One region of the Pseudoflavonifractor sp. HCP28S3_F10 genome, then DNA from elsewhere that is predicted to be linked to it. Evidence: riboswitches for the same ligand, from Rfam matches in the RefSeq annotation. Region 1 holds a riboswitch; the other holds the start of a gene.
The links. A riboswitch is a leader RNA that binds a small molecule or an ion and turns the genes downstream of it on or off. The one in region 1 is predicted to bind glycine.
Positions count from the first base shown of each region.

Region 2: another riboswitch for glycine. It lies ahead of gcvT (glycine cleavage system aminomethyltransferase GcvT); the one in region 1 lies ahead of ACTNBZ_RS00725 (GrdX family protein).

Region 1 covers NZ_JBQHUB010000001.1:143,917-148,353, reverse strand. Annotated here, with positions in the region: gene ACTNBZ_RS00740 (response regulator transcription factor) at 1-225, opposite strand, end outside; gene grdB (glycine reductase complex selenoprotein B) at 396-1,700, opposite strand; gene ACTNBZ_RS00730 (glycine/sarcosine/betaine reductase component B subunit) at 1,715-2,995, opposite strand; gene ACTNBZ_RS00725 (GrdX family protein) at 3,000-3,377, opposite strand; glycine riboswitch at 3,451-3,545, opposite strand; glycine riboswitch at 3,548-3,662, opposite strand; gene gluQRS (tRNA glutamyl-Q(34) synthetase GluQRS) at 3,786-4,437, opposite strand, start outside.
Region 2 covers NZ_JBQHUB010000005.1:91,680-96,116, forward strand. Annotated here, with positions in the region: gene ACTNBZ_RS04085 (FtsW/RodA/SpoVE family cell cycle protein) at 1-1,135, opposite strand, end outside; glycine riboswitch at 1,413-1,496, shown strand; gene gcvT (glycine cleavage system aminomethyltransferase GcvT) at 1,681-2,760, shown strand; gene gcvH (glycine cleavage system protein GcvH) at 2,878-3,258, shown strand; gene gcvPA (aminomethyl-transferring glycine dehydrogenase subunit GcvPA) at 3,264-4,437, shown strand, end outside.

The sequences.
Region 1 (4,437 bases):
GATGGGGGTGGAGATGTGGGCGGAGCGCAGCCGCTGGGCTACTTCAAAACCGCTGAGCCGGGGCAGCATCACGTCCAGCAGGATCAGGTCATACTGGCCGGAGAGGGCGTAATCCAGTCCGTCGGTCCCGTCATGGACCGTGTCAGTCTGATAGTGCTGCTCTTTGAGGATCTGGCTCAGCGTCTCGGCCAGACGGTGTTCGTCCTCGACGATCAGGACTCGCATGGCGATCCCTCCTTGCTTCGATATCAAGTCGTTTTTGTCATTCTACCGCTTGAATCTGAATATAGTCTGAAAAAAGGATACCAAAAGAGCCTTCTCCTGTAAATCCTCCCGGCACGAAAAAATCCCCGCCGCCCAATGGGCGACGGGGATTTCGGAGCTGATTTGGAAAATCAGTCGAAGATGGTCTGGTCATCCACGGGAGTCTGTAAAGCCTTGAGGGCCTTCTCGACCAGCTTGTAGCGCAGCTCAAACTCCTCCTCGTGAGTGAGGGCGGGGTTGCCCAGGGGGTGAGGAATCGCGATCGTGGGGACAATACGGTTGGCGCCAACCGTCATGGAGATGGGGGTGACGGTGCACATATGCACCACGGTCACGCCAGCACGCTCGATCTCTTTAACCATCGTTGCACCGCAACGAGTGCAGGTGCCTCACGTAGAGGTCAGGATGGCGGCCTTAATGCCGGCATCCCGAAGCTCCTTGCCGATGGCCTCGCCGTACTTCTTGGCGCTGGCAACAGCGGTGCCGTTGCCGACGGTGGTGAAGAAGTAGGGATAGATGCCGCCGATCTTGCCTTCCTTCTCCATCTTGCGCAGCACGTCCACAGGCAGAACGCGGTCGGCGTCCTCGTTGGCGTAGACCGGATCGTAGCCGCCGTGAGCGGTCTCATGGTCGGCAGCGGTCAGATCCTCGAAGCCGCTGATGTCATAGCGGCCGAACTTGGAGGCGGAGGAGGACTCGATGTGATCGGGGTTGCCCTTGGGCACGATGCCGCCGGAGGTGACCAGAGCGATGGTGGTGTGAGCCAGATCGGTGATGGCCGGACCGGGGGCGACGCGGTCGAAGGAGGGCATGGGGAACTCGGTGGTGTAGGGCTTGCCGGCGAGCTTGTTGAGCAGCATCTTCACGGCACGGGTGGAACCGCGCTCAGCCTCAAAGAAGTTGACGCGCAGGCCGTTGGGCATGTAGCCCTCCTCGGCGGAGGCGCCGACCTTCTCGCCCTTGGCCAGCTTCAGGGCCAGAGCGGCCATCTTGGGAGCGGCCTGGCGCATGCCGGCGGCGTTGTTCTTGGTGGCGATGATATAGACCTTGTTCTTGAACATGTCGGCGCCGGGGTTCTCCTCGTACATACCGGTGACGACGGGCAGGCCCAGCTCATCCTTCACGGCGGCAGCCACGGTGCCGCAGGCCACGCCGTAACGGCCGGCGTTGAAGGCAGGACCGCAGATGACCACGTCGGGCTTGGCGTCGGAAATCATCTTCAGCACGGTGGCCTTGGCGGACTCCAGGTTCTCGTTGAAGTAGGAGTCGCCGCAGATGACAGTACCGACAATCTCAGCCTCGCCCTTGAACGCGGCGTTCAGCGCCAGGCCGGGGCCCACAGCACCCTCGCGGTACTCGGGCGCGTAATCAGCCTTCTCCTCGCCGCCGATCTGGGCGAAGAACTGGTTGATATAATGAACAACTCTAAAACTCATTACAGTTCCCCTCCTTATCTGGCGCTGAGCTTGTTGAAGCCCATCTCGTTGGTGGCGCCAGTAATGACCTGCAGCTCAGCGGTGATGGAACCGTCGGGCTCCAGAGCGCCGTCAAAGCCGCCGGCGATGATGTTGGCAGCCTCGGGGTGGCCGATGACCTTGTCCATCTTGGGCAGGTGGATGACCATGTTGGCGTTGCCGCCGGTGACCACCGCGTCGGCAGCGGGATCGGCGTCGGCCAGGGACTGGGAAGCGCCGTCACGGCCGGCGTACTCGTCGGTGATGATGACGGTCTTGATGCCGGCAGCCTCCAGCTTCTTGCAGTTCATGATCAGGTCGGTATCGGGGTTGCCGAAGCCCTCCTGAGAGACCAGGGCGCCGTCCAGCTCCAGGAACTGAGCCAGCTTGGTGGACCAGTCGGAAGAGCGCTCCTTGTCCATCAGGTACACGTTCTCGTTGGTGATGATAACGCCAACGAAGTTCAGGGTCTTGCCGTGCTGCTCCAGCAGGTCGGCAATGACGGGGTTGTTCAGGTGATGATAGGTGGTGTTCTTGTCGCAGGCGGACACGCAGTTGCCGCTCAGGATGGCGCCGTCCATGGTCTCAGTGGGGTTGAGAATGGTGGGCATGGAGCGCTTCATGTCAACGCCGTAGACATAGGTGTCATGCAGCAGGCCCTGGCTCTGGAGCATCAGGACGTAGCCCACGCGGGGCAGGTCGGGATACTTCTCCTTGCCGCTCATGACGCCGGAGGTCTCATAGACCTTGGTCTCGTCAGGAGTCAGGGTACGGGCCAGCTCGCCCAGGTAGGTGGCAGCCTTCAGGCCGGCCATCCGGATGGCGTGCTCGTGCTGATGCTGCTTGATGCCCTCCTTGGGCTCACAGATCATGACCAGGTTGTGGAGCTTGGAGAAGGGGGTGTAGTCGGCGCCGGGGCCGCTCATGTCGATGATACCCTCCTGGAAGCCCACCACCTTGCCGGTGGTGACCACGGCGCAGCCCTTGAGAACATGGGTCTTGCCGCTGCCCACGGTGCCGACCTTGGAGATGACGCCGGGGAACACGCCGCCGTTGCCCTCCACCTTGACGCGGGGCTCGATGACGTCCTTGACGGGCAGGACGCGCACGGACTCGCCGGGATGGACCACCTCGAAGTCAACCGAGGCCAGGTCCTCGTCCTCCAGCAGCAGAGCGCGGAGCTCCTCCACGTTGACGTAGAGGGTGCCGTTCTCCACCTTGGAGCAGTCGCCGAGCTTAATGTCGCTGATGTGAATTTCGCCTAATTCCAGCCGCATAGTCTCACTCTCCTTTTTGTAGATGCGGGGCTATCGCCCCATGGATCAGCCGAAAATCGATTTCCGCAAAGTCCTCACGCATGTCGGCAGGCGCGTCGTCTCCCCGGTGGAACCGGGGCTTAAACTGACGGCACACGCCGAGAGCGGCCTCGATGAGGTCCAGAGATTCCAGATCCAGAGGGCCCGCCTCCTCGGTGAGGGCCACCGAGCGGAAGGGGGTCTCATTGGGCTTGACACTGCCGGCCAGCGGATGGGTCAGCAGCTTATGCCCGCTGTGGACCAGGTCTCTCACATGTGTCAGGACATCCACATGGCCGCCGTCCACAAACTGAAGCGTACACAGCGAACCATATTGATCCCGGACTTTCTCGTTGTTTGTCACCAGAAGCAAGGCACTCTCTCCTTTGCAGAAAAAACAGGATACAGAACACAACGTATTACTACATCTGCCCTGCACCCTGTGTTTAAAACCTGAGAGTTTCCCCCGCTTTCGAAGCCATCGGAGTTGCCCCTTCGGTGCCATGTACGAGAATCATGGTCTTTTCAGAGTCCTGTCCGACCGCGGTTCTGAAACCTGAGAAATTGGCGGGACCACTCGGCAGATGAATCCCACTTATACCTTCGGTGCCGTCCCTGAGGGAGGGACGAACTCTCCCGCAGCCATCATCCAGCTATATTTGTTTTTTCGATGGCTATATTATAACATATCGGCATTTCAAATACAACAAGAGATTCTATATATTCATTATTAAAAATTCGTGATTACTTAATATCCCGCTACTTTTCTATACTAATCGGTACAATAATCGAAAATATCAGTTTCTGTTTTTATGTCTTTTTGGGGGACCCGATCCCACCGGAAATGAGGGATCAGTTCCCTGGCCTGCACCGGCTCCGGCCGGTCAGTCTGTCCCGCCAGGAAGGCCAGCGTGCCGATGACCTCTTCCGGTGAGCTGTTGGCGCGCAGCGCTTCCATGTCCAGATCCCGGTCCCGCTTGGAGAGTCTCCGCCCATCGGGCGCCACCAGCAGGGGCACATGGAAAAACGCGGGAACAGGCAGTCCCAGCAGCCGGTAGAGGTAGATCTGCCTGGGAGTGGAGTCCAGCAGATCCATGCCCCGGACCACCTGGCTGATCTTCATGGCCCCGTCGTCCGCCGCTACCGCCAGCTGATAGGCATAGACCCCGTCGGACCGGCGCACGATAAAATCCCCGCAGTCGGTCAGCAGGTTCTCTTCGTACCGGCCCATATGTCCGTCTGTAAAAGACACCTGCTCATCCGGGACCACGACCCGCCAGGCCGGGTCCCGCTCCCCCGCCCGCTGGGCCCGCTGGGCGGAGGACAAACTCCGGCAGCGGCCGGTATAGATATTCCGCCCATCAGACCGGTGGGGCGCCGAGGCGGCCAGCCGCTCCGCCCTGGTGCAGAAGCAGGGGTATACC
Region 2 (4,437 bases), on a different contig from region 1:
AGGTGATAAAGAAGATGGCCGCCGTGCCGAAGTCGCTCATCAGGGCCAGGCAGCCCATGCACACGCCGGTGAGTAGGATGAAGAGCCCCAGGTTCCGCTTGCGGAAGAGCCGCTCCAGAGTGGCGGCGCCGGCGAAAATATAGCAGATCTTGGCCACCTCGGAGGGCTGGAAGGAGATCCCGCCGATGCTGATCCAGTTGGCCGCGCCGTACTTCACCTGTCCGGCCACCAGGGAGAGCCCCAGCAGGCAGATGGCCCCCGCCGCCATGAGCCAGCGGATTTTCTTGACCCGGTCCAGATCCCGCAGAAAGACCCCCAGCACCAGGAAGAGGATCAGTCCCAGCACCATGGCGGCCAGCTGCTTGAAGAGCGCGTGGGGAGCCGACGAGGCAGTCACTGCCAGAGAGAGGGTGCACAGAAAGAAGGCGATGACCTCCATCTCAAAGCCTACCCGGCGCAACGCCCGCAGGGCAAGAAAGTGGGTCCACATCACCCCGGTGAGACACAGAAAGGAAAGAAGCAGCGGCGCACCGGCCTCCTCCCCCGCCGCCGCGATGAGCTGCATCGCAGTCAGGACCTGGAACACCGTGAGCAGGACCAGCGCTCCCCAGGGCGACGCGGGCCGCTCCACCGCCCGGCGGCGGCGCCGCCAGTCCTCCCGCTCCTCCAGGGACACCGGCAGCAGCACGGTCTCCACCCCGGCCAGACCCAGCACATCGCCGAAGGCCACCGGGGCGCTCCCGTCCACCGGCGTGCCGTTCACCGTCACGCCCCCCTTGGAGTCCAGATCGTACACAGTCCAGCGGTCATCCTCGCCCCGGATGAGGGCGGCGTGCTGCCGGGAGACCACCGGATAATTGAGCACCACGTCGGCCGCCCTGCCCCGGCCCAGAATGTTCTCCCAGTGGGTCAGAGGCTCGCTGGCGCCGTTGGGTAATGTCAGATAGGCCCAGACCTCCGGCATATGAGGCACCTTCAGCAGGGACCGGATGGCCCCCGTCAGGATCATCAGCGCCAATATGGGAAAGAGAAATCGGACGATGGACGTATACCAGGCGGCTGCCACCGGGTACTCCGCCGGCAGTGCCAGGAGCCGGTGCAGAAAAGCCCCGGGCTGAGTCAGAAGCGCCTGCATGGCATCTCCTCCTTATTACAATTTCATCCCGCTGCGCGGATAGGGCCTTCCGTCCCATTCCCGCATTTTGCAGTTCAAGTATAACACAGTTTCAAAATGGCGCAAGCGCAGGTTGTCGGGTATGACTGGAACACCTGTTAAACTTTTCTGATATTTGGCGTTCCGTATTATTCAAAAAAACAAGTTGACTTTTTGGAAAAATGTATTATACTCATGGGTATAAAGAAAAACTCGCAAGTACACCCTGCAATTCATAGAAAAAATCAATATTGCCCGGATGACACAGTCGAGAGAGTGTGATACTTCACCGCCGAAGGGGAAAGCGAGAAAATCTCTCAGGCAAAAGGATCGGCTGCCGACGGAGCTCTGGAAAGCGGACGGTCTTTCCGCCCGCGCCGACGATGCAACTCTGAATTTTATTCAGGGGAAACTTTCAGGTAATGGACAGAGGCGTATAGCATTTCCGCTATGCGCTTTTTTCATGGTTTTTGATGACTGCGGGTATATTTTTTGGCTTTGTGAGTTTATTTTAGGAGGTATGTATCATGGAGAAGAAGACCCCCCTTTATGACTGCCATGTAGCCGCCGGCGGAAAGATCGTCCCCTTTGCCGGCTGGCTGCTGCCCGTGCAGTACAGCGGCGTGGTGGCCGAGCATATGGCGGTGCGCACCGCCTGCGGTCTGTTTGACGTCTCCCACATGGGCGAGCTGGTCCTGCGCGGCAAGGACGCCCTGAAGAACCTGAACAACCTGCTGACCAACGACTATACCGACCTCCAGTCCGGCTATGCCCGGTACAGCCTGATGTGCTACGAGACCGGCGGCGTGGTGGATGACCTCATCGTCTACAAGTGCTCCGACGAGGCTTACCTCATCGTGGTCAACGCCGCCAATTGCGAGAAGGACGCCAACTGGATCTCCGAGCACCTGTCCGGCGACTGCACCATGGAAAACATCTCCGATTCCGTCGCCCAGGTGGCCCTCCAGGGTCCCAAGGCCGAGGCCGTTCTCTCCAAGCTCTCTGGCACCATTCCCTCCGGCAACTACACCTTCATCGCCGAGGGCAATGTGGACGGCATCAAGGCCATTGTCTCCCGCACCGGCTACACCGGCGAGGACGGCTTTGAGATTTACTGCGCCAGCGCCGACGCCCCCGCCCTGTGGAACAAGCTGCTGGAGGCCGGCAAGGACGAGGGCCTCATCCCCTGCGGTCTGGGCGCCCGCGATACCCTGCGCCTGGAAGCCGGCATGCCCCTCTACGGCCACGAGCTCTCCGCCGAGATCAACCCCTACGAGGCCGTTCTCGGCATCTTCGTCAAGATGGATAAGCCCGACTTCATCGGCAAGGCCGCGCTGGAGAAGGCCCGTCCCGTCTCCCGCCGCAAGGTGGGCCTGAAGGTCACCGGCCGGGGCATCATCCGCGAGCACTGCGACGTGTACGCCGGCGATGAGAAGGTTGGCTTTGTCTCCTCCGGCACCCACTGCCCCTACCTGGGCCAGGCCGTCGCCATGGCCATGGTCCCCGTGGAGTACAAGGAGCCCGGCACCAAGCTGCTGGTGGACGTGCGCGGCCGCAAGGTGGAGTGTGAGGTCATCAAGACTCCCTTCTACAAGCGCGCCCAGTGATCCCTTTTCTCTGAGCATGATACCTTTCTGACCGGACCAGATCATCCAATTATCCAAATGATCCAACCATCCAAACTATCCCAATATCCAAAACAATACATAAAAGGAGACATTATTATGAACTTCCCCTCTGATCTGCTGTACGCCAAGTCCCACGAGTGGGTCCGCAAGGACGGCGACACCTATGTCATCGGCCTGTCCGATTTCGCTCAGGACGAGCTGGGCGATATCGTCTTTGTCAACCTGCCCCAGGAGGGCGACTCCGTCTCCGTGGGCGAGGCTTTTTCCGACGTGGAGTCCGTCAAGGCCGTGTCTGACGTGCTCTCCCCTGTCTCCGGCACCGTGGTGGCCGTCAATGAGGAACTGATGGACGATCCCGCCAAGGTCAATGCCGACCCCTACGGCGCCTGGTTCGTCAAGGTGGAGAACGTGACCGAGGAGGAGGAGCTGCTGGACGCCGCCGCCTATGAGGCCCACTGCGCTGCCGAGAAGGAGTAAGATACATGTCGAGCTATCTGTGTTCTACCCCCGAAGAGCGTCAGGAGATGCTCTCCGAGCTGGGTATGAAATCCATGGATGACCTCTACGCGGACGTTCCCCGGGAGGTCATGATCCAGGGGCCCCTGGACCTGCCCAATCCCAAGTCCGAGCTGGAGATCCGCCGGACCATGGAGTCCCTGGCCGATCAGAACGTGCGCTTCCGCACCATCCTGCGGGGCGCCGGCGCCGAGCGGCACTACATCCCCGCCGCCGTCACCCGCATCACCAGCAACGAGATCCTGGTCACGGCCTATACCCCCTATCAGGCCGAGGTGAGCCAGGGCATCCTCCAGTCCATCTTTGAGTATCAGACCATGATCTGCGAGCTCACCGGCATGGACGTGTCCAACGCCTCCGTGTACGACGGCGGCACCGCCGCCGCCGAGGCCGCCGCCATGTGCCGCGACCGCAAGCGCACCAAGGTCCTGGTCTCCGAGACCGCCCATCCTGACGCTGTGGCCGTTATCAAGACCTACTGCTACGGCTCCAACACCGAGGTGGTCATGGTTCCCGCCAAGGACGGCGTCACCGATCTGGACGCCCTGAAGTCCCTGCTGGCGGACGACTCCGCCTGCTTCTACGTCCAGCAGCCCAACTTCTACGGCATGCTGGAGGACGGCGACGCCCTGGGCGAGGCCGTTCACGCCGCTGGCGCCAAGTACATTATGGGTGTCAACCCCGCCACCCTGGGCCTGCTCAAGACCCCCCGGGAGTACGGCGCCGATGTGGCCGTTGGCGAGGCCCAGCCCCTCGGCATGCCCCTGTCCTGGGGCGGCCCCTACCTGGGCTTCATGGCCTGCACCAGCGCCATGATGCGCAAGCTGCCCGGCCGTATCGTAGGCGAGACCACCGATGACAAGGGCGAGCGGGCTTTTGTTCTCACCATGCAGGCCCGTGAGCAGCACATCCGCCGGGAGAAGGCCAGCTCCAACATCTGCTCCAACCAGGCCCTCTGCGCCCTGACCGCTTCGGTCTATCTGGCCGAGATGGGCCCCGCCGGTCTGGCCGAGGTGAGCCAGCAGTGCTACGACAAGGCCCACTATCTGGCCAGCGAGCTGTGCAGGATCGACGGCGTTGAACTGGTCCACAAGGGCGAGTTCTTCCACGAGTTCGTCACCACCCTGCCCGATGCCGGCC